DNA from 2 places in the Vagococcus sp. JNUCC 83 genome. Region 1 is predicted to be linked to the other one. Evidence: riboswitches for the same ligand, from Rfam matches in the RefSeq annotation. Region 1 holds a riboswitch; the other holds the start of a gene.
What was found. A riboswitch is a leader RNA that binds a small molecule or an ion and turns the genes downstream of it on or off. The one in region 1 is predicted to bind thiamine pyrophosphate.
Positions count from the first base shown of each region.

Region 1 (11,191 bases):
AAATTGTTCGGCAACAAACTCACACGGGATAGGAAAACTATTTTGTACACCCAAAGTATTTTGAGCCGTCAATGCCACAATAATGCTCATACCAAAAACATCTCTTGCTTGAAATGTTTTTAAATCTGCTTGAATACCTGCACCACCACCTGAATCACTTCCGGCAATTGTGACGACTTGAGGGGTTTGATTGATTGTCATGATGCTTTGTCTCCTTTATGTCTAAAATCTGCTGTTTTAATGCTGTTGTTTTTTTTGTAATGTCTGTTGCTTGCATTATTTCACTAACAATCGCGACACCTGATATCTCTGTTTCTTTCAACGTAGCCATGTTTTTTTCTTTAATGCCACCAATCGCGACAACGGGTAAATTAGAGTGATGAATAATATCTTGTAAGACAGATATGTCTGTAGTTGGGGCATCTTTTTTGGTTGTCGTCGCAAATATCGCGCCAACACCTAAGTGATCCGCTCCCTGCTCTTTTGCTTCAAGTGCTCTCTCAACCGTTTTTGCTGAGACTCCTAACCACTTATCAGGGCCAATTAAACGCCGTGTCACGTCGACAGGTAATTCATCATCCCCGATATGAACCCCTGTTGCATCGATCGCTAAACAAATATCCACTCTATCATTAATAATTAAAGGAATATTATAATAATCTGTTATTTTTTTGACAGCCATAGCCTTATGATAAAAGTCATTAGCGCTCGCATTCTTCTCTCTTAGCTGAACAAGTGTTACGCCATTTTTGCAGGCTAATTCGACTCTTTTTAAAAATTCATCGTCTGATAAACCATCAGAGTTAGTCACCAAATATAATGTTAATGCTTCTTCTATCATAACCAATCTCCTTTTACCCCATCTTGCCAACTGTTATTTTGTTTCAATAATGATAGTTGGTTAAGTGTTTCTTCACGTATACTAGCAATTTTTGCGTCATTTTTTACAATCACTAACGCTTCTTCACCACATAAGTTAAAATAACTAACAGCTTGTAACACACTTTGTAGCACATCAATCCCGCTGCCTAATAATGTTGCAATCAGTGCTCCTACCACGTCTCCTGTTCCTGTAAACTGGTCTAAAGCCTCGATGCCATTTTGAAGTAGCACCACTTGAGATTGATACACCACTAAATCAGTTGGACCTGTTGCTAAAAAACAGGTGTTAGGGTATTTTTTGGTTAACTCAAGCAACCCTTTTTCTAATTCTTTCATAGCTGAGGCATCTTGGTCTCTGTCAGACGCGTCAACTCCTTTTCCATGGCTTGGCAACTGGCATAACGTTCTCATCTCTGACACATTTCCTTTGACGACTGTTGGCTCAAGAGATAACAGATGATTAGCTACCTGTTGTCTAATACGAGAACTCGACACACCAACATTGTCAACAACGATAGGAATATTATGCTTTTTCGCTTCTTCGATTGCTAGTGTCATAGCATATTCTTTTTTTTCTGATAAATGGCCAATATTAATTAATACACTACTAACTTGCTGATACAAATCAGAAAAATCACGTACGTCTTCTGTCATAATTGGTTTACCTCCAATATACAACACACTGTTTGCAACTGTTTCAATCGTGACCGAATTAGTAATACAATGCACTAAAGGAGACGGAAGTAATGGAAATGGGGTTTGAAATTTATGAGTGAGTAGCATGTTCTTCACCTAACCTTTCATTAAAAAACATTGCTTGAAGTCTTTGAAATGTTGGGACGTTGGCTAATTTTTTCATCACGATAAATGCAACAAATGACCCAATCACTGCGCCACCAATGAATCGTGGTGTATAAAAAAACCAATACATGCCATGGTTACTTCCAGTAAACCAAGCCATCACAGGATAAGATAACAATGATCCAACAATACCTGTTCCTAAAAATTCGCCAAACATCGCACTATAAACGCTAGGATACAACTTATAAAATATGCCCGCTAATAACGCACCAAATACCGCTCCTGTTAAAGCTAGTGGTGGAATCCCCAATAACATCATTCGCAATATGCCACACACAAGTGCCATGATTGTCCCATAAACTGGACCCATCAACATCACACCAATAACATTCATCACGCTAGACATGGGTGCCATTCCCTCAATACGAAAGAGTGGTGATAACACCACATCCATCGCAATCATCAAAGATAAAATCAATAATTTTTTTAAATTAGTCGTTTGAGACGGCATCTTTTTCTCCTTCCGGCCAAGTTTGATGTGTGTATGTCATGTCCCAAAATAGGTATTCCATTTGAGCACTCACATAAAAGGCCTCAATCATTTTTTCTTGTTCTATTTTATCACTTTTTTCATACAATTTATTTAATAATGCGCATTGATGCGCTACTTCTTCCTTGGCTTCATCACCCGAATACGTTTCAATCCAGCGTTGATAAAGTTGATGAGGTGATCCTGTTTTAATTAATTCCGTCCCAATTTCTTGGTATAACCACGCACACGGTAGTAATCCAGCAACTGCGCTATTAGGCGTGCCATCAATTAATTGACGATACATATGCGACACATAGTTATAAGCGGTTGGGGCAATATCAGTACTCGCAACTTCTTCTTCTGTAATCCCTAATTCAGCAAAGAAATCTTCTCTAATACTCATTTCGCCTTCTTTTAAGTGTTCTGCTCCTGTTAAAAGCATCTCTTTTACCTCGTCATCCTCCACTTGTTCTGCAATCAAACGATGTAATTTACTAAAATGTTCCAAATAATACCCATCTTGAATGAGATAATAACGAAACGCTTCATCCAATAACGTTCCTTCTTGGAGTCCAGAAACAAAAGGATGTGTGAAACTTCCTTCCCAATATGGTGCTGATTTTTCTCTTGCTAATTTTGTAAACATGTTTTTCCTCCTATGTTATGACTAAGATTATTTGTGATACAACGGTTAAACCAATTAATGCTATTAAACCTTTTGGGCACACTTTATACTGTGTATAGTGTGTTCGTGTTCCTTCTTCATCAAAGCCTCTAGAAAACATTGCTTCTGTATAGGCATCGCGCCAATGATTGGCAACAAAGATGACTTTTAAATACATGAGTGGTGAATAAAAATGTAATGTTTTCCCTCGAAACAAACTCGCCTCTTTCAAAGAAATGACCTCGTTTTTTATCATTGGCATTGCATGTAATACAACCAAAATACCGTAAACAAAAGATGTTGACATGTTTTTTTGCTCTAAAATCAACAGCAATTCTTCCAAGTCAACACCAAAAGCAAACACCATACCTATCGCTGCAAAAGCAAAGGTTCGACTAACTAACACAAGACCATACTCTGGATTATTTCCATATAAATAAACAGACCAATACGTTCCTAAAGCAGGAATCAGCGGAAAAAAAATTAACCCGAGTAAGCCAAACCATTTTTTCTTACTTATTAAGTAAATAGCACTAACGATAACTACAAAAAGATTTAAATGAATAGATGAAGTAAAGGATAACTCAATAGTCAAAAGTAGTAGTAGGATGCTTAGTGTTAAAGCTGAACTTTTCGTCACCGACACTGTGTAATGCCTCCTTTAACTGATTTTCTTGTTGCCATAGCTGATTATGCTCTAGATGTACATGGTGATGACTGATTTTATCCAACGGAGCTAACCTATGAGAGATAATCACTAAGTCTTGTCTGTGAGCTTGTTTTTCAAACCACGATGAAAAATACATTGCCGCTCTCTCATCTAATCCTGAAAACGGCTCATCCAAGAGTAGCAAAGGAACCTCTAAACTTAGCATGGTTAGTAGTTGGATTATTTTTTTCTGACCCTCACTTAGATGAAACACACTGCGATTCAGCAGTGGCTCGATACCTAGATATTGAATCGCCTCATCGCGCATAGCCTTGGCATCACTCCACTGATAAGAACTATATGTAAATTCCTCAGCTGGTGTAAGTATCACAAACTGTTTTTCAGCCTCTTGCGTCACTAACGATAATTGTTTGTATAAATGACGCCGTTTTTTCAATTTTTGACCACGAAACATCATTTTCCCTTTATACGGATGACACTGAGCAATAGAACGAAAAAGTGTTGATTTACCCGTCCCATTGTCTCCTGTAAGTGTTGTTATGCCTTCAAAAAATTGAAACGATGATTGATTTAATAACTCTCGCTGATTTTGTTTATAACGAACATTTTCTAACGTTAATATCCCTTTGGTTGAGGCAGTTTCTTTTGTTAGTAGCACATCATTTTTTTCAGACTGTAACAAGGCCGTAGGAACTAGCTGTAAGGATTGGTTGTCTAGTTGAACCCATGTATCAACCACATCCTCATAATCGCTAAAATCATGATCACAAATAATAATAGTCTTTCCCATATGTTTTAACTCATCTAGTTTGCTAATCAGTCTTTTTCTAGTTGTTGGATCAATACTAGCAAACGGTTCATCTAATAATAAAAAGGGACTATCCATCGCTAGTAACACACATAATGCCGCGCGTTGCTTTTCCCCACCAGATAATGTCGAGAGTTGCCTGTCTAATAACTCACTTGTGCCAGATAACACCACTGCTTCTTGCAGGTGGTGAGTCATATCTTTTGGATTCATTTGTAAGTTTTCTAATACAAAAAGAATTTCTCGACGCAAGGTCTTCATCGTAAATTGTTGACTTGGATTTTGAAACATCATACCGATATGTTGAGCTTTTTTAGCCATTGATTCTGCAGCTAAATTCTTCCCTTCAATTCGAATGTCTCCTGCATAAGGTACTTGAAAAAATCCGGCAATAGCTTTTAATAAAGTGGATTTCCCACTACCACTTGCACCAGATAACAACGTAAATTCATGAGGAGAGAACGTAAAATCCACATGGCTTAACAGCTTTCTATCGCCACGTTGAATCGTTACGCCACTTAACTCTATCCCTCTCATTCATTTACTACCGCAAGTTCTTGAGAGCGTCTATAAAGTGTCATCACCATTGATACGACAATTACTCCGAAAAACGTCACTGATAAAAATCTCACAGCAAGGAGTGATAAAATCATCCCAATAGAATAAGCGCCATAACCAAATTTGAAAAATTCATACACAAAACTTAATACAGTTGTCCCTATAGCCCCATAAAATAATGGCACAATATCATACCGTTTGTATCGTGTGACCATAAACCCTAATTCTGTCCCAAGACCTTGGAAAAATCCGGAAATAAGAACACCAGGTCCAAAATATGTTCCATACAACATTTCAGCTAGAGCTGCTAACATTTCTCCTAAAATTGAGCTGCCTTTTCGAGGGATTAACATCCCTGCCATTGGTGCGGCCATTGTCCATAATCCAAACAATATTTCATTAGCAAAAGGACTTAACCCAAGTGGTGTCAGGACAGCTGATAACCCGGCATATAAAAATCCAGCTCCCATAAATACACCACCAAATAAAAAGGCTAATAATGCTAATAAAACAACCTGACGTAACGTCCATTTTTGCAACAAAAAAACCTCCTTTTTCTCGTTAAAAGAAACAAAAGAGGTTTGTATAATCTGATTCATGACAACATCTATCAACACCTACCCAAATAAAAAAGCCCGTCCAAATAGATTGGATGGGCGTAAATAGACCTTGGTTTAATGTTTTCATCATAAATGACACATTTCTCTTCGCCAGTACTAACTGGAGCAGATTCCATGGGTATAATCTCAGCTTTACGCACCCCAAATGTTTCTAATATTTAATTCCACTCAAATATAACACGCTTTCATACAAATAGCCAACCATTTTCACAAATCTTTATAAAAATAGCATATTAAATTTATTGCTCTACTTTTTTAACGACTACTGATGGAATCGTTATTGTTCCACCCATTGTTGATTTATAGCTCAATAATCCCATAGAATAACCTGATATTGTAATATAGTCATCTTCCAATACTCTTGAAGAAACGAGTTTACTTTCATACTCGGCATATACGATAGTATCATGATTACCATCAACTGCTATACGAAGCTGTGTGTCTTTATCATCTTCCAATACTTGGACTACTTTACCAGAAAACTTAACTTTTTTCATTATGAAATCATCAGGGGTTCTCGCTAACTGTTGATACGTAATACCTGTATCATATCCTTTAGCCTCTTCTTCAGCTTTTTCTTTCGCTCGTTTATCTTGTTCTTCTTTTTGTTTTTTACGTTCGTCTTCCTCTTTTTTAGCTTTATCTTCAAGTTCTTTTATTTTATCAGACAATTCATTAATGACTGTTCCGTCGACGTACGCTTTTTGTTCATCGTTTAATTGATCATATGCTTTTTTTGCTTGTTCTACTTTTTCTTTATGATCTAGATTTATAAGCGTCACACTAGGTAGCTCACCTAATTGATTGGATACTTTCTTAGCTATCTCAATGTTTTTCTGTTGTTTTTCTAAATCAGCATCAGCTAGTTGCTCATACGGTGACATTTTTTCTTTGTAATCATCATATAAAGATTTTTGATTATCTAAATCTCCATATACCAACCTAACTTGTGCTTGTAATTGTTGATTAACATCAAAATATATAAATAGAAGCAACCACATCATAATAATCCATACAAATTTCAATGGTAAAATAATACTCACTGCAATCTTAACCTTTTTACTAAATCCTTTATTTTTCCATAATAAAAACAACCCCAATGGAAAAAATACAATTAATGAAATGATTAAAAACCATTCTGTCTTCATCATCTCTTTCATCTTATAAACTACAATTCCTTTTTCTTTCCCCAATACCTTCACTCCTATTTTTATTAGTAACCTGAAATAGTTTATCGATATCTCATAAAGAATACTACAAAATAAACCATTTTTTATGATATAGGAGTATATAAAACAACAAGAATACAAATCAAAACCTCCAGTGAGAACTGGAGGTTTGTTCTTCGGCTGAAAGCCTCTATTACCGGCTTGAGCCTGAAAGGCTCACTGAAACGGTTTCCCTCATGCACCACATTCACTCGCTGATCCTAAAAGGATCTATTATTTCTTTTTATTTTTCTCTCCTGTAAACGGATCATATTCTTCAAATAATGTTAGTTGATCTGCTACATAATCTTCTCGAATTTGATTTCTTATGTATTCCTCAATTTGTTTCTTATTTCGTCCTACTGTATCAACATAGTAACCCCGACACCAAAATTTTCTGTTACCATATCTATATTTCAAATTAGCATGTCTGTCAAAGATCATAAGACTGCTTTTTCCTTTTAAGTAACCTATGAATCCTGAAACACTTAATTTTGGTGGAATACTTACTAACATATGAACATGATCTTTACATGCGCTAGCTTCAATTATTTCAACACCTTTTCGCTCACATAATAACCTTAGTATTTCTCCGATACTTTGTTTGTATTTTCCATAAATAATTTGTCGTCTGTATTTAGGTGCAAAAACTATATGATACTTACATTTCCATGTTGTGTGTGATAAACTTTGATTGTCCTTTTTCATAAGGAGCCTCCTATATGATTGATATTTTGTGGTCGGGAAACCAAATTTATCTTATCATTTTAGGAGGCTTTTTTAATACCACGCTGAAAGCTCTTTAGAACCACCCGCATAGCAGGTGGTTTTCAAAACATATAAAATAAAAGCACGTTTATTCAAATGAACAAACGTGCTTTTAAGCTATTAATTTTCAGGTATATCTGTCACAAATTCTACTTCATCAAGTTTAAATTGTTCTGTTAATAACTCATTTACAACGTTAAATAATTCTGTTTCTGTTGTATATCTTGGTTTTACTTGTTTTACTGATTGACCATTTTCAAATCGTAAACCTTGATAAGATTCAAAAACATTCACAGTATTTGTTGTGTTTTCAAACACATCGTAATCTTCAGTTACATCGTATTCTTGGCGTTCTTTGTAGCTATGTTCTCTTAAAATTGGACGTAACAAGGAAACAACATCAAGATTAGGAATAGCCATTGTTTTTCCGGCTAATTCTACTTCGTAAGTAGGCGTTGCAGTTGTTGGACAAACATTACACCCACCATGTACGATTTCTGTGGTACAATGAATAACGATTTTTTCCACTATTATCACACCTTTAATTTTACTGTTATCTAACTTATTTATAGTATAACATATCCATCCAATTTTTAGCGGAATGAATAAATAATTTCAGTGATTCCAAACATCATAAAGTAAAATCCAACTAAAAAGCTCAATGTTAATGCAGAGGATAGCGGATTAAATAATAACATAAATCCGACAATCACGCCTAGTATGTTAATAATGATTGAAAACCAATAGTAACCATTACTAATATTTTTTAATGCACTTGAGCTAAAAATACCAACCAATGAGTCCACTAAAAACCAAATAGCAAACACAAACGGTAAAGCAACTACACCTGCGGATATATTGAATAATAAAAATATTCCGATAATAATATCAAAAATACCAACAATAATCGGCATTGTAGCTGAGATTCCGGTAAATTCTCTAACTTTTTTTCTTAAAAATAATTCAAAAATCCCTTTAATGATAGCAAACATACCAAACACAATGACTATGGCTACTAAATTACCAGTTGGGTCTTGAAATGATGTAAGCGATGCAAAAATAAATAGAATTCCTAACAGAAATGATACCCAATCAAAACCGCTTTTTTCGTTTGACATAACAATCTCTCCCTTTCCAATACTACGATATATCATCATATTATTCTTTAATAACAAAAATCGCAAGGAATCATACCTCAATTTATATAAAATAACGATTATATTCATAATTTAATCACTAATAGCTACTAATCTTATTTCTCGTACATTTGTATACATAGATAACTCTTCAATAACATCTGCATAGGTTAATGTCTTGGGTAAATCAATCGTAAACACATTTTTATAATATTTTTCGCCATCAATAATTTGAACTTCAAATGTGACATCTTCAATCTCTATATGGTGTTTTTCAAAGTATTGTTGAATAAAATCTTTCGTTTCTTTTCGATGAACATACTGAATTTCTAAATTATTGACTTTAGAGACTGTAATAATTCGCTTCACTAACGAAAGAGCAAACATAATTGAAATAAATCCTAAAATAGTAACTAGATAAAATCCCATACCTAAACCAATGCCAATAGCTGCACACGACCACAATGATGCCGCAGTAGTTAACCCCGTAATGCGTTGTCTCGTAACAATAATCGTTCCTGCGCCTAAAAAACCAATGCCACTAACGACTTGTGCAATTAATCTTGATTGATCAAATTTAATGATATTTATCATATCGGGATTTTCTCTAACTAGTTTGATAGCCTCAATCGCAATTTCTTGTTGTATCAAAGCTATGATAGTTGCCCCTAAACATACTAAAATATGTGTCTTCATGCCTGCCGGACGATTTTTTTGTTCTCGTTCATACCCTATTATTCCCCCCATCACAACAGATAAGCCTAATCTTATCACTATTTGAATAAATGTCAGCTTTAGCATAGATTAATCTCCTTTTTAACTATATTCTATACTATTTTGTACACTCCTTCTAAATAATTATTAAAATAACGATAAGCATCATTGTAAAATAACGTAGATTTTTTCATGTTTTTTACATTTTTTCCTTAATCCCTTTCTTAATTAACCACCAATTCATCGGATAAGCTGTACAAAAACCAATAAGCATAGCAAGTTGCATCATTACCCAAAAAACGGGTGTCGTTGGGGAGAGCTCTCCTCCAAAATAGTGAGGAAATAATACAAGCTGACAATAAGCAACAGTCGCATACATTCCAATTTGCCAACAAGACAATGATAGCGTGTCAGCTTTTATTGCTGCAATAATTCCCGCTCTTTTTGTTAGATGCTTCATTGGAACAATCGCAAAATATTGAAAACTCACCCCAATACAAAGGGCTAAAATAAATGCTAAAACAAATCCTGCAAATAATTTGTGGAAAAAAATAGTTAAATACCCTCCAACCATATAAAGAGACGGAAAAAAATATAATAACCATTCTATGATTAAGTCTGCTAAACTGCATCCTGCACCACAATGACAGGTTCCAATAAAAACTGAGACCGCCATTGGCTTATCATGTTGTTTCAGCGCATCACTCATCGATAGATTATTAGATTTTTTTACTTTTCCCCATTTCTCATAGGCTAGTAGCCAAACGACCGAACCAAACAGTGCAGTAAGTGGCCAAACAATTGCCATGACTGTCATTTTGGGTGGATTTTTCTTAACATCTTGAGCAATATAGAGAAACGACATTCCTGCTACTATTAAACTTAACCATGAGATAACGGTGACCCAATGTGGGATTGATATCATGTGTTTTCCTCCTAAAAATTTATTATTACTATCATAAAAAAATTCCTAGAAAAAAATGTGATGTTCTCATGACTAAATCATAGCGTAAAAGATTATTTCCTAATGAGCCAAATTACTCTATAATAAACTCTAGTTGTTTACAGTGTTAAAGGAGAAAAATATGAAAAAACTATCAAAAGTGATATTAAGTTTAGTTAGCCTGTTATTGTTGAGTGCACTAATATTTATCGGCTTTCTATCAATCAACGAATATAGACCTAAAGACATTGAATCCATCAAACCAACAAATGGTACTGCAGTGATCCAACTAAATACAGACCTATCCATGCTGACACTAAACATTGGTTATGCCGGGTTATCACACTCAGAAGACTTTTTTATGGATGGTGGGAAAAATGTTCAGCCTAAGTCCAAAGAACAAGTTAGAGAGAATCTAACAGGAATTACTAATATGTTAGAAGATCACCCCTCTACTATTTATCTACTACAAGAGGTTGATTTAGACTCAAAACGCTCATATCACATCAATCAACAAGAAGACATTTCTAAATCACTCGAGACACCAAGTGTGTTTGCTTATAATTTTAATGTCCCTTACGTACCATTTCCTCTGCCTCCAATCGGTAAAGTAAAAAGCGGCATTATGACGATGACAAATTTCAAAATGGATGAGGCTAAGCGAATTTCTTTACCCAATCCTTTTTCTTGGCCAATGAGAATGGCGAATCTTAAACGTGCATTACTTGAAACAAGATTCCCCATAAGTGGTAGTGACAAAGAGCTCGTTGTGTTTAACTTACATTTAGATGCTTATGATAATGGAGAAGGAAAAATTGAACAAAGCAAACTCCTTAAAAAAGTTCTTGAAGAAGAATACAAAAAAGGCAATTATGTGATTGCTGGAG
Region 1 covers NZ_CM132204.1:2,368,487-2,379,677, reverse strand. Annotated here, with positions in the region: gene thiD (bifunctional hydroxymethylpyrimidine kinase/phosphomethylpyrimidine kinase) at 1-201, opposite strand, end outside; gene thiE (thiamine phosphate synthase) at 155-841, opposite strand; gene thiM (hydroxyethylthiazole kinase) at 838-1,665, opposite strand; gene thiW (energy coupling factor transporter S component ThiW) at 1,649-2,194, opposite strand; gene tenA (thiaminase II) at 2,175-2,861, opposite strand; gene JNUCC83_RS11690 (CbiQ family ECF transporter T component) at 2,872-3,525, opposite strand; gene JNUCC83_RS11685 (ABC transporter ATP-binding protein) at 3,464-4,894, opposite strand; gene JNUCC83_RS11680 (ECF transporter S component) at 4,891-5,454, opposite strand; TPP riboswitch at 5,601-5,689, opposite strand; gene JNUCC83_RS11675 (hypothetical protein) at 5,775-6,728, opposite strand; gene tnpA (IS200/IS605 family transposase) at 6,978-7,451, opposite strand; gene JNUCC83_RS11665 (DUF4809 family protein) at 7,632-8,039, opposite strand; gene JNUCC83_RS11660 (HdeD family acid-resistance protein) at 8,105-8,629, opposite strand; gene JNUCC83_RS11655 (MgtC/SapB family protein) at 8,741-9,448, opposite strand; gene JNUCC83_RS11650 (DUF4396 domain-containing protein) at 9,561-10,286, opposite strand; gene JNUCC83_RS11645 (endonuclease) at 10,447-11,191, shown strand, end outside.

Region 2 (11,191 bases), 510 kb from region 1:
TTTTCGCATTAAAAGTTTGTCCATTTCCAGAAAATTGAACAGCAGCACCTGGAACACTGGCTGTAAACTGTGCATTCTCCCCAATTTGTATACTTCTGTAGTACATATATATAGCAGGATATCCCGTATTATTTGTGTTTCTGACATTTCTTAATTTTACATTAGCACCATCACCCACAATAAAATCACCAGTTCCTGTATCACTTGCTCCAACCTGACTATTAAACCAAATGATAGAATAATTATTCTGTGTGATTTCACCATAGTACTCTGTTCCATCCGCAAAATTTACACCACCTGTATAGAAATTTTCCGCTCGAGTGTAAATTTTATTTTTTCCAGATACATTTATTTGCGCTCTAGGTGTTCGAAATAAACGACCAGAACCAGATGTTGAACTCACATCAGGTACGTAAACGTTTTTCATATTAAACGTCCAATACTGTCCGTATTGATTATTATTTGATGCACTATATGCGTTATACGTTTCTATAATACCTCCACGTGCAACATCAGCTCCAACAGTACCATTGTTTGCCAAAGTAATATTTTGAATATTCATAGTTGCTGTACCAGAATTAGTTGGTTTTCCAATCATCAGACTAGTGTTAGCCAAGTCAAGCTTGTAATTTTTAAAATCTTCAGGCTTCGTACCAGCTTTACTACCGTCAATTACAATATCTGTTGTTCTATATTTCAAATTTGTAGCTACTCCAGTATAAGTAATATCATTTGTTAACGTAATTTTCGTAGTTGTTTGATCTTCAAACGCGGTTTTAAAATCTGCCCAATTGCTGACAGATACTTCCGCAGCTTGTGCTGTAATGCTTTTGGGTACAAAAACAGAAAAAATAATTAAAGTGATAGGCAATATGAGTTTTTTAATAAAATTAAGCATTTTATTATATCTCCTCCCTATAAAACGAGGATGGCACTAAATAGCACCATCCAAAAAATTATAATAAACTCGTTTGTTTCTATGCTCCTGGTGTAGGTGTAGACGCGATAGTCCATGTTACTGTCGCAATGTAATCACCTAATGTCATTGATGCTGCAGTGGCAGCTGGGACTGTTAATTTAACAGAGTTAGCTGTTGTATCCACTCCTTTTTGAATTGCATCGTTTCCTAATACTGCATTATTTGCATCATAATCAGCGCTTTGACCAAATTCTAATACGTACGTACCAGCACCTTTACCAGCTGCTGCGTTTACTACTTCAACTGCCGTTCCATCTTCACCTAAAACAAAAGAACTAGCTTGAGATGTTAATGATGGTGCAATGTCCTTATTAATAGTTTTAGTTTCAAGTAAAGGGTTAGTGTATGTTAATGTTGCTCCACCTAATTTTTTACTGTCATCAGCAAGTGAAAATTGTTTTGTCATTGCCGCTGTAATAGTATATCCAGCATTTGATCCTCTAAGGTCAGACCATGTTACTAATTGACCACGTTTAGTTTTATCTGCTAATTCAAGAGCATGAGCATCACGTGTGATTATACTGTTTCCTGTAGAAATTTTATCAAAAATTAAATCTGTTGTATTAGTAATCCCTAAAGGTCCCTTGTTTGCCCCTGGATGTACCCCAGGTGTATCTGGTGTTATACCTGGTTCAGTATTTGGTTTCTCTGGATCGACCATAGGATCATCAGGTTTAATTTCACCTGCTCCAACTGTCACCTTTCCATTTGATTCAGCTGCATTTGCTGTTAAAGGTATTGTTGCACCTCCTACAATTGCTGTTAATAGTGTGAGTGCCGCTATCTTTCTTGCTTTCATTATGTATCTCCTCCTAAAAAATTTTTATATATGTAAAAGAGAATTTCTCTCTTATACCAAATTTAATTTGGACCTGAAACAAGCGTCCATTCCAATTTTGTAGTATACTCCACTGGATAAATCTTTGCCGTATCTGGCACTGTTAATGAAATAGCGGAATTTGAATACTCCTGCTTTTTGTACTTTTCATTCATAACAGGTTTATTAGATTCAGATAACGGACTTAATGTTGGTTTATTCTTCTGAGGATTATCCTCTGAAGAACCGAAAGCTATCGACCAAGATCCTTTCCCTTCACCTTGATTAGCTGTTGCTATACTATAAGCTGTATTCAAATTGGATAGTACGACAGCATCTCGTGTTACTAAAGGTGTTGTACCGTTACCATTTGAGCTAGCCCAGCCTTTATCAAAAGACAATGTCGCACCTTTTAATTCTTGATTTTCAAGATCTTGAATAATGGCACTTCTAAATTGAGATTTTTGAGTTAGTTGTAATTCCCACCCATCTGTTTGGCGAAAGTCAGATACTTGTATAAAGTAACCTCGAGCTGGTGTTTCATCTAAAAATAGTTGAGCTAGAGAATTGTACTTCTTATCCTTATCGCCCGAGTAAGCTCGACCAAAATTTAATGGTGAAACAAAATCAATTCTAAGAGAACCTTTTGTCGATAAAGTATCACCTGGATTAACATTATTTTCAGGATGTTCTGGATCAAAAATCTCCGAAGAACCCCTATCTTCGACAACAACTTTTCCATTACTTATTGCAGCAACAGAATTTGTTGATGACACGATCATCGATATAGCACATAACACTATACTATTCCGTAGTCTCATTTTTCGCACCTTCTCTCCTCAAAACAAAAACCAGTAAAAAAATACTTATTAAAATAAATCCGCTACTAAATAATACTTGATTATTATTTTCACCTGTTTTAGGCAAAATTCCTTTTTTTTCATTTTTTTTAGATGAACTAGCTGTCGGTTTATCTTTTTTAGGTTCTTCTTTTTTAGGATTTTCTTGACTACTACTACTATCATAGAAAATTATTTTCCCTTCAACCTCGATATTCCCTCCATCAGCAGCAATTCCCTTTAAACTTCCTGTTGTTATCGTCAAACATAATAATAAAAACATTACTATTTTTTTCAATTTAACACCCCTTTTTGAATACATCGTCACAGAGTACCTCTATGAATTCCTATAATATTCTTCCTGTCAACTAGTCCATACGTTCGGCTATCATTATCCATAAATCTATTGTCAAACAAGACAAGAAAGTTATCATCAGGTATTTGAGATTTACTGCTTATAGTCATTGTAGAAAAATTCATGGTATACAATCCCCCAAATAATTGACTGTTATTTTTTTCGTAATTAATAAATGGCTCTATTTGTTCTTTTCCATCAACATACAAAACATCATTCTGATAAAGAATATTTTCACCTGGAAGGCCTATGACTCTTACAATAGAATATTTCGAATTTTGATTAAGTAACACTATATCAAATCTTCTAACTTTATCATTGGTACGTCTGAACAAAACTATATCATTTATTCTAATTGTAGGATTCATGGCATACGTATCAGCAACTTTGACAACATATACCATGTTCAGTATTACCACTGTAATTATGATTGAAATTATCCCCAGTATCAAAAACTGAAATGATTTTTTCATAAAACTTATCTTTCCTTATTTATTACTTAATGCATTTGCATTAACTTTATAGTACTCAAACACTTGATTCTCAATGTCTTTTATTCGTTTCAAATCAGATGTGTATTGCTCTTTTATATTTTGTTGATTTCCATAGAATAATGAACTATCTTTCGTTGCATTCATACCAAGTTGCCCTATCATCTTATAGTATTTATTAAGTAATTGCTGTCCCTCAACTGTGTTTGAGCTATCAGAAGTCTTGTTGCTATAACTAGCCATAGACAAAGCCAAATACTTAGTATTTTGAACAGAAGCATCCTCACTATCTGTCTTAGCTGATGCTTTTTCTAATTCATTAGTAAAATCATCAACTAAAAAATACCCTCTAACTAGTAAATCTGAATCTGTATTTGTCATATTAGAATTCTGATAATTGTAATAAAAAACAAAACCTCCTAATACAATTAACTCAAGAATAAAAAACTTAATAATTCTATTTCGAATTTTTTTATTTTTAGATAATAAAATTTGTTTCTTTTTACGCTCTTTTTTCTTCTTCGCATTGAGCGTAGATATCACTCTTTTTTCATTGACGTAAATAACTAAATTAAATACTAATAATGCTAAGATAATGATTATTATAGAAATCAACAGGACATTAATAATATTTTGACTGTTCATTGTTATCTACGCCCCGTTTTTTTTGATTTTTTACTTTTACCCTTACTATTCCCCTTTTTCTTACGAATAACACTGAATATAAAGTATAATACAAGAAATACTACTATAAATATCCCAACAATTAAACCAACTAACTTCCAATCAAATCGTTCTTGAGTTAGCGATGAGTTTTTTTCGTTGTATTTTTCTGCTTGTTCTTTTGTGATTTCGAACTCTTCATTCCAATCCCACGATTTGTCTTTTATTTTAGCATTTATTTTTATCATGTATTTTCCAGGTACCATTTCTTCATTGTACATTGATATTGGAAAATCTATCGCACTCGTAGGTGCCATTTGAATGCCTGTTTTTCTTTCTTCATATAAGACCTTGCTTTCACCTTTTTTAGTAATTTGCGTTTCTAACGTCATATCCCCAACATATGTTGGTTTAACATTAGCTATTTGAGTAAAAATGGTATTGTTGTAATTTCTATCACCTGCATATGTTTTTCTATACTCTAAGTCTGGTTCAATCACTTTATCATTTTCTTGTAATAAGATAGCTACAACATAAGCAAACTGATTTTTTACTTTTGATCCATTACTTGCTGTTGTATCTGTTTCTTGATCTTTTTGTTTTAAAGTAATTCCGCCTGCCAACATACCATCAAACTCAATTTTAGGCATTTTAATTTTTATATCTATTTTTTTACTTTCTTTTGGCTTAAGCACTACTTCTTTGTCAGTCTTAACAATGTCCCTAAAATCAACTATAGCTGACTTGTCTAATTTAATCCCTGTTTGATTATACTCAATCACACCGTTACTATTCGTTTTAGCTGAGTCTATCAATGTTTCCACTACCTGCTCTTTATCCGATAGATTAGTCAGTGTCATTTGTACAGTCTGCTCTTGATTAGGTGCCATCATCAAATCGAAATAAGATAATTCTTTGTTTTTTTGATTATCAGGGACTTCTATACTATATGTAAAAGACATCCCCTCCTGTGTATCAGCTGCATTTGTTTTTATAGGTACAATAAATATTAAAATAGTAGTTATAAATAATAGTAATTTCTTCAATTTTATCTCCTCAATATTTAAAACAGATTTTCATTTTACAAATGAATATTCACACTCATCTTCATTAACTCTCAAGAGTTTCATTGTTTTATTTGTTACATTTTTTATAATACTCATATTTTATGAAAAAGTCAACAAAATTTATTATTGTGTCTTTAACATTTTAAATTTTAAGTACTTAAAACCTCGATTTACTTAATCATCCATTATAAAATTAATTTACACAAAAACATAAAAAACTCTCCTAAAATTGAGGAGAGCTCCTTTATTAACTGAAATGATGAGCATATTTCTTAGTGATAATTGTTACTATAAATAAGTAGAAACTTGATACAACAAACATGCTATATACACTAACTTTGTCAGCAAACATACTTAATATTGCTAAGCTTAAAGAAAATATACCTGAACAAATCACACTACTCGTCGAATAAACAGAGGTAATTTTCTTTGGAGCGATACTTTGTTGTATAACGGTCACTTGCGGAATATTTTTCATTTGCGCAAATACTCCCACACTCACAGATAAAACCAACGCCAATACTGGTATAGAATTTATCACAAATAAACATGTTACAACTGCCCCTAATAAGGAACCAAAAAAGATAATTTTCGGTTTATTTTGATTAATTTTTGTTTCATACACCATAACAACTAAACTACCCATCATAGATCCTAAGAAAAATGTGGCATTGATCCACCACTGATCACCCTTATGTAAGGATGACTGAACGAATACCAACATAAAACAGAAAAATACCCTTTGATTAAAGAGTGTTTCAAAAGGATTAATAATCCTTTGGTATAAATAAGCCTTTATTTTTATTTAAAACAAGTAACAACACACTAACGGTTGCCAGCCCCGTTAAAAAACCACTGATTCCATTTGCTACTAGTGAATAAGTCACTGGTGATAATCCCCAAACTGCGTACTGCCCCCAGAAAATAAATCCAGCAATAAAGTGGAATGTATAGCGAACAAACACACCAAAAAAGGTTCCTGACACCACATATTTCCAAGCCACGGATGGATTATTTTTTAAAGTAAACTGTAGTTTTTTACTAAATACACCAGAAACTCCTGCAGCGGCAAAAGCGAAAATGTATTCGATAATCACTTGAGACACCATTAAAAAATACACTTGCCCCATTAAAAAGTGCAATAATCCCCAAATAAGTCCAGCATAAACACCTGGTATCGTCCCACGACGTAGAGCGTATAACGTTAGCGGTATCATTCCTAAAGAGACGGAAAAACCTGTTCCTATATTTAATGGGATAAATGATAGAGCCATTGATAGTGCTGCTACAATTGTCCCTTCTAAAATAATTCTTGAACGTTTTGACATAAAAAACTCCTCCTATTATTGATTCATACGTGACCAATCAACAAAAGAGCAGTGCTTACTTGCTACCACTTCACACAATTCCTACGATTGAATTAACAATATCAGGTTCGAGGGTTTAGAGTTTTCGCTCATTCTCAGCCTAGAAGCTCCCCTTTGTGACGGTTATGTATTTAATTATACTTCACATATAGTATGGCATGGATCGACAAAAGAATCAAATGTTGTTTTTTTATTTCAGTCTGAGCACAAAAAACTCTCATCTTAATAGATGAGAGAAGGAAGGACTAAATATAAGAATATCTAGCTTTTATTTCTTTTGGGAGAAGAAATAAACGTGGATGGTAGGAGTCGAACCTACACCTCAAGTAAATTGAGAATGAACAACTTGTTAAATCTCAATGAGTTAAAACACCTCGTTCACCCACAAATAATATCTTTTGTTCAATATAAGTATAGTTTAACCATTTTATCTTAAATTTAGCTTAAGAAAGTTTAGCAAATAAGTTAAGCTTTTCACCAAACAAGCTAAAATCACGCATAAATTCAAAAAAATATCCGCTTGGTACTGGTTGTGCCCACCACTTAAAATTTCAAAAGAAAAACACCGTGCATTAAATATCATCCATAAGATGGATTTATCAGATGTTGAAGCAAAAAACATGATGACTTATTTTGACAAGGCAACAGCTTGGTTCTATGTAGCAACAGCGGGCTTATTTAATGCCATTTACTTTAGTTACGATCTATACAAAGACAGCTCATTCTCTAGCTCCCCTATCTTATTTCTTTTATTTCTAGCTTTTATGACAGCATTTAGTATTTTAAATGTGGTTTACCGTATGAATCCGAACAGAATAGAAGAAAAATCACGCCACTTAAAGAGTTAAACTATGTTGATTCAACAAGTTTTGTAAAGCCCCTATTAAATTAGAAGAATTGTTATAGTAACACGGAGCAATGTCTATTCTTTCAAACGTTTGATCTAAGATTTCTAATTCTTCAAATAGGTTATTATAGGCTAGTTCTATGTTTTCAATGAGTATAGCTTGTTGGCTGACTCCTCCGCCAATAACAACCTTCTCAATATCCAAAATAGCTTGGAGATTAACAATAAACTTTGCTATGCCACGACAATACGATAAAAATAGTTTGGTTAATTGCGCATTTTCTTTCATTTCAATCGCATCAAACACTGCTTGATAATCATCGTCATCTACACCAAGTATCGCTGTGGCTTTTTTTATAAATGTCACAGCTGATCCACTTGAACCATAGATAGTCAAACCTGTTGATGGAGAGTCTTCAATACAGAAACTAAATTCTCCCGCTTGAAAATTTTTCCCTTGATACAGTGAGCTGTTAAGAATCAAACCACCTCCAACTCCTGTCCCTAATATCATTCCTAAACTGTTTGTCGTCCCTTTTAAGTTACCAAACTGCCATTCAGCTAATACGGCCGCTTTTCCATCGTTGATCACAGAAAACGGTAATAGAGTAATAGACTTGATCCATGAAGCCATATCAAAATCATACAAGTACATAATTGTCCCACATGTGTAGACATATCCTTTTGTTGAGTCTATTTTTCCGGGACAACTTATCGCAATTCCCTCAACATAATCTGCTACACGATCAATTTCTTGCTTATTTAGTGCTTGAAATTCCTCAATTGTCTCTGGTGTTTTTAGTTTCCATTCTTTTTCAATGAATCCATTTTCTTGCAATAGACCGTACTTCATATACGTTCCACCAATATCAATACACAAATAACTCATAATATTACCTCCACTTTTATTTAATAACTGATTAAAAACATACTCATTCTAATAAATAGCATTTTCTTGCGGTGTCTGTTTTATGATTTAAAAGAGACACTATTGTCTCCACTCACAACTTTTTCACAAAACTGTATAGTATTCGTCATTCCTTTTGCCAAGTAGTTATAATCACCACCTAAAAGATAGCACATCTCTTCTATCTTTTTGGCATTCTCTAAAAATTGGTTATCATGAGTCATAACGTAGTCGTATAGATTAAAGGTCAGTACACAAAGGATTCTCTGAAACCCCTCTTCTGTATTTTTTGTTACCTCAAAAAAATCTTGTCGGTAATGATTCATTCTCTCCCAATCTTTATTCTCCAAAGCCGTAGATAAGTAATTAACAAATAAATAACTTTTAACCTTAATGGCATCTGAATAACTGTTATACTTCATTAATTGTTTTAATGCAAACTCTGTCAAAAATCGATACGTGTCATAATCAAAATAATGTCCATTATTAAGAAAAAAAGCAAATTCTTTTAGTGTCCATGACTCAACAGACATAAGATAGTCTTTTAACACTTCGACATCTTCACTTGGGTAAGTAAGTGATTCATTATGTATCTTTAATGATTCTTTGTAATTAAAAATTAATAGGTTTAATCTAGCCTTTAATATTTCGTCCTGTTTATTTGTAGGCTCATCATAATAGGCTCGCAACTTTCTTAAAGTCTCAATGTCCCCTCTATTTGTTGCTATTGCTATCAACACATTACTAGTTATTTCTTCTGAGCTTTTATAGTCATTAACAATAAATTCAAATTCTTCAAACTTCATATCCAATCTATCTAACACTTCCATAAACTTCGTCACCGACATATCATGTAGTCCTTTTTCAAAATCAATCGCATAGGTCTTTGATACAATCCCTGAATACAAATACTTTTGCGAATATCCCTTGTTTAGTCGAATGTTTCTGACAACTTTTCCATAATCATTTTTCATCTTATTTCTCCTTTTTGGTCAATTATACTTTACCATGTATCTGTTCATAAAACGAGTTGTTCTATACTAGAAAAAAAGGAGGAATGACTTATGTCAATTATCAAAAAGTATCCACTCTATCAAAAACTTATACTCAATAATTTTATTTCAACGTTGGGAGATTCAATGTATTATATTGCCTTGATGACCTATGCTGCACAATTCACCCACTCATCTCTTGCAATTACTATTGTGTCATTATCTGAAACCATTCCGTTTATATTTGCTTCACCTTTAGGGAGTTTAGCAGATATGAGCTCAAATAAATCATCAAAAATTTTCTACTCAGGCATCATACGTGGACTACTTTATCTATCTGTTAGTTTTTTAATAGGGTTTCAACAAAGCATGATGTTACTAGTTGGAATTAGCTTAATCAATTTCGTGTCAGACAACATAGGGAAATACTCTAACAGCCTGTTTTTTCCTTTTATACCACTCATTGTTGAACAAGATGATATAGAAGAGGCACAAGGATTAAATGGAGCAATTAGTCAGGTTGTTGCCATTATTGCTCAATTTGTCGGAGCCTATCTTTTAGGATTATTTTCTTATCAATTACTTGCTTTAATTAATAGCATGGCATTTTTTATCACAGCATTTATTGTTTTATCCATGAAGAAAACACTTGATTCATTAGAAAAAGAGCATCTAGACAAACACGAGACCATCTCATTACCTGCTATATGGAAACAAATGACGTTTGCTATTAAGGAAACAACAAAAAACAAAGCATTTTTTCACTTAATTCTTGTTTTTGCTGGGTTAAACGGATTATCATCTGTTATTTCTCCAATGTTATCTATTGTTTTAGCAAAGGACTCAACACTGATTATTAATAGCTTTTCTTTTACATTTGCACTGATTCAAGGACTAACCTCAATTGGTATTATTATTGGTAGTTTGTTCGGTACAAAATTATTTAAAAAGTTAACTTTAGAACAATTTAATCCAATCATCTTATTTTTTATGGCACTGCTGGTATGTAGCATACTATTAAAGAATATTTATGTCCTATTGGTATTACAAACCATACTAGGATTATTGATTGGTGGAGTCAACCCAAAATTTAATGCTAAACTGATGAAAGAAATCCCAATAGACAAATTGGCAACCATTGCTGGTGGGGTAAGCACTCTGCTAATGATTTTTCCACCCGTAACCATTTTTATTTTTACTACATTGGCAACTGCCTTTAATAGCAATATATCACTCATTGCTCTAGGAATAAGTTGTTTAACACTGTGTTTTTATTCTTATGTGCATGATCGTTTTACCAAAAGTAAAACAGCTTAGTTTAAATTTCTAAGCTGTTTTTTTATTTTGTCATTGACTTAATACATCTAAGCAAAACTGGCCTACTCTATTACTTGCTATTTTTTCATGATTTTCATAGGACTCAGTTGCATCATCATTTGCTAAATCTGATATTCCTCTAATTGATAAAAACGGTAAATCGTTAATAAAACAAGTATGAGCGATGGCACTTGTTTCCATATCCACTGCAACAGCATCAAACGTATCAACGATATAACTCTTCTCACTATCATCTGCAATAAAAGATTCCCCTGACACAATCCCTCCTATCATTCCTTCTTTATGATACATTTTAAACTTAGCCAGTAACTGTGCATCTGCTTGAAACACAGACGTATTAGGAAATAGATTTTCCATTTGCTGTTGATTCACATCATGGTGGCTGTATCTATCACCTAACACGATATCCAGTGGTTTTAGATCAGCATGCAGACCTCCAGCTATACCGATATTTAATACACAATTTGGCTCAAAATAATCAATCAGTAGTTGGGTATATACTGTTGCATTAACTTTTCCAATACCACTT
Region 2 covers NZ_CM132204.1:1,856,498-1,867,688, forward strand. Annotated here, with positions in the region: gene JNUCC83_RS09000 (isopeptide-forming domain-containing fimbrial protein) at 1-898, opposite strand, end outside; gene JNUCC83_RS09005 (WxL domain-containing protein) at 978-1,778, opposite strand; gene JNUCC83_RS09010 (WxL domain-containing protein) at 1,841-2,617, opposite strand; gene JNUCC83_RS09015 (LPXTG cell wall anchor domain-containing protein) at 2,601-2,933, opposite strand; gene lepB (signal peptidase I) at 2,960-3,463, opposite strand; gene JNUCC83_RS09025 (hypothetical protein) at 3,479-4,126, opposite strand; gene JNUCC83_RS09030 (WxLIP family cell surface protein) at 4,129-5,190, opposite strand; gene JNUCC83_RS09035 (MFS transporter) at 5,459-5,935, opposite strand; gene thiT (energy-coupled thiamine transporter ThiT) at 5,979-6,539, opposite strand; TPP riboswitch at 6,601-6,702, opposite strand; gene JNUCC83_RS09045 (hypothetical protein) at 7,109-7,426, shown strand; gene JNUCC83_RS09050 (ROK family protein) at 7,415-8,314, opposite strand; gene JNUCC83_RS09055 (Rgg family transcriptional regulator) at 8,395-9,306, opposite strand; gene JNUCC83_RS09060 (MFS transporter) at 9,397-10,641, shown strand; gene JNUCC83_RS09065 (5'-methylthioadenosine/adenosylhomocysteine nucleosidase) at 10,672-11,191, opposite strand, start outside.
Region 2: linked by a shared signal. The riboswitch ahead of thiT (energy-coupled thiamine transporter ThiT) and the one ahead of JNUCC83_RS11680 (ECF transporter S component) in region 1 are both predicted to bind thiamine pyrophosphate.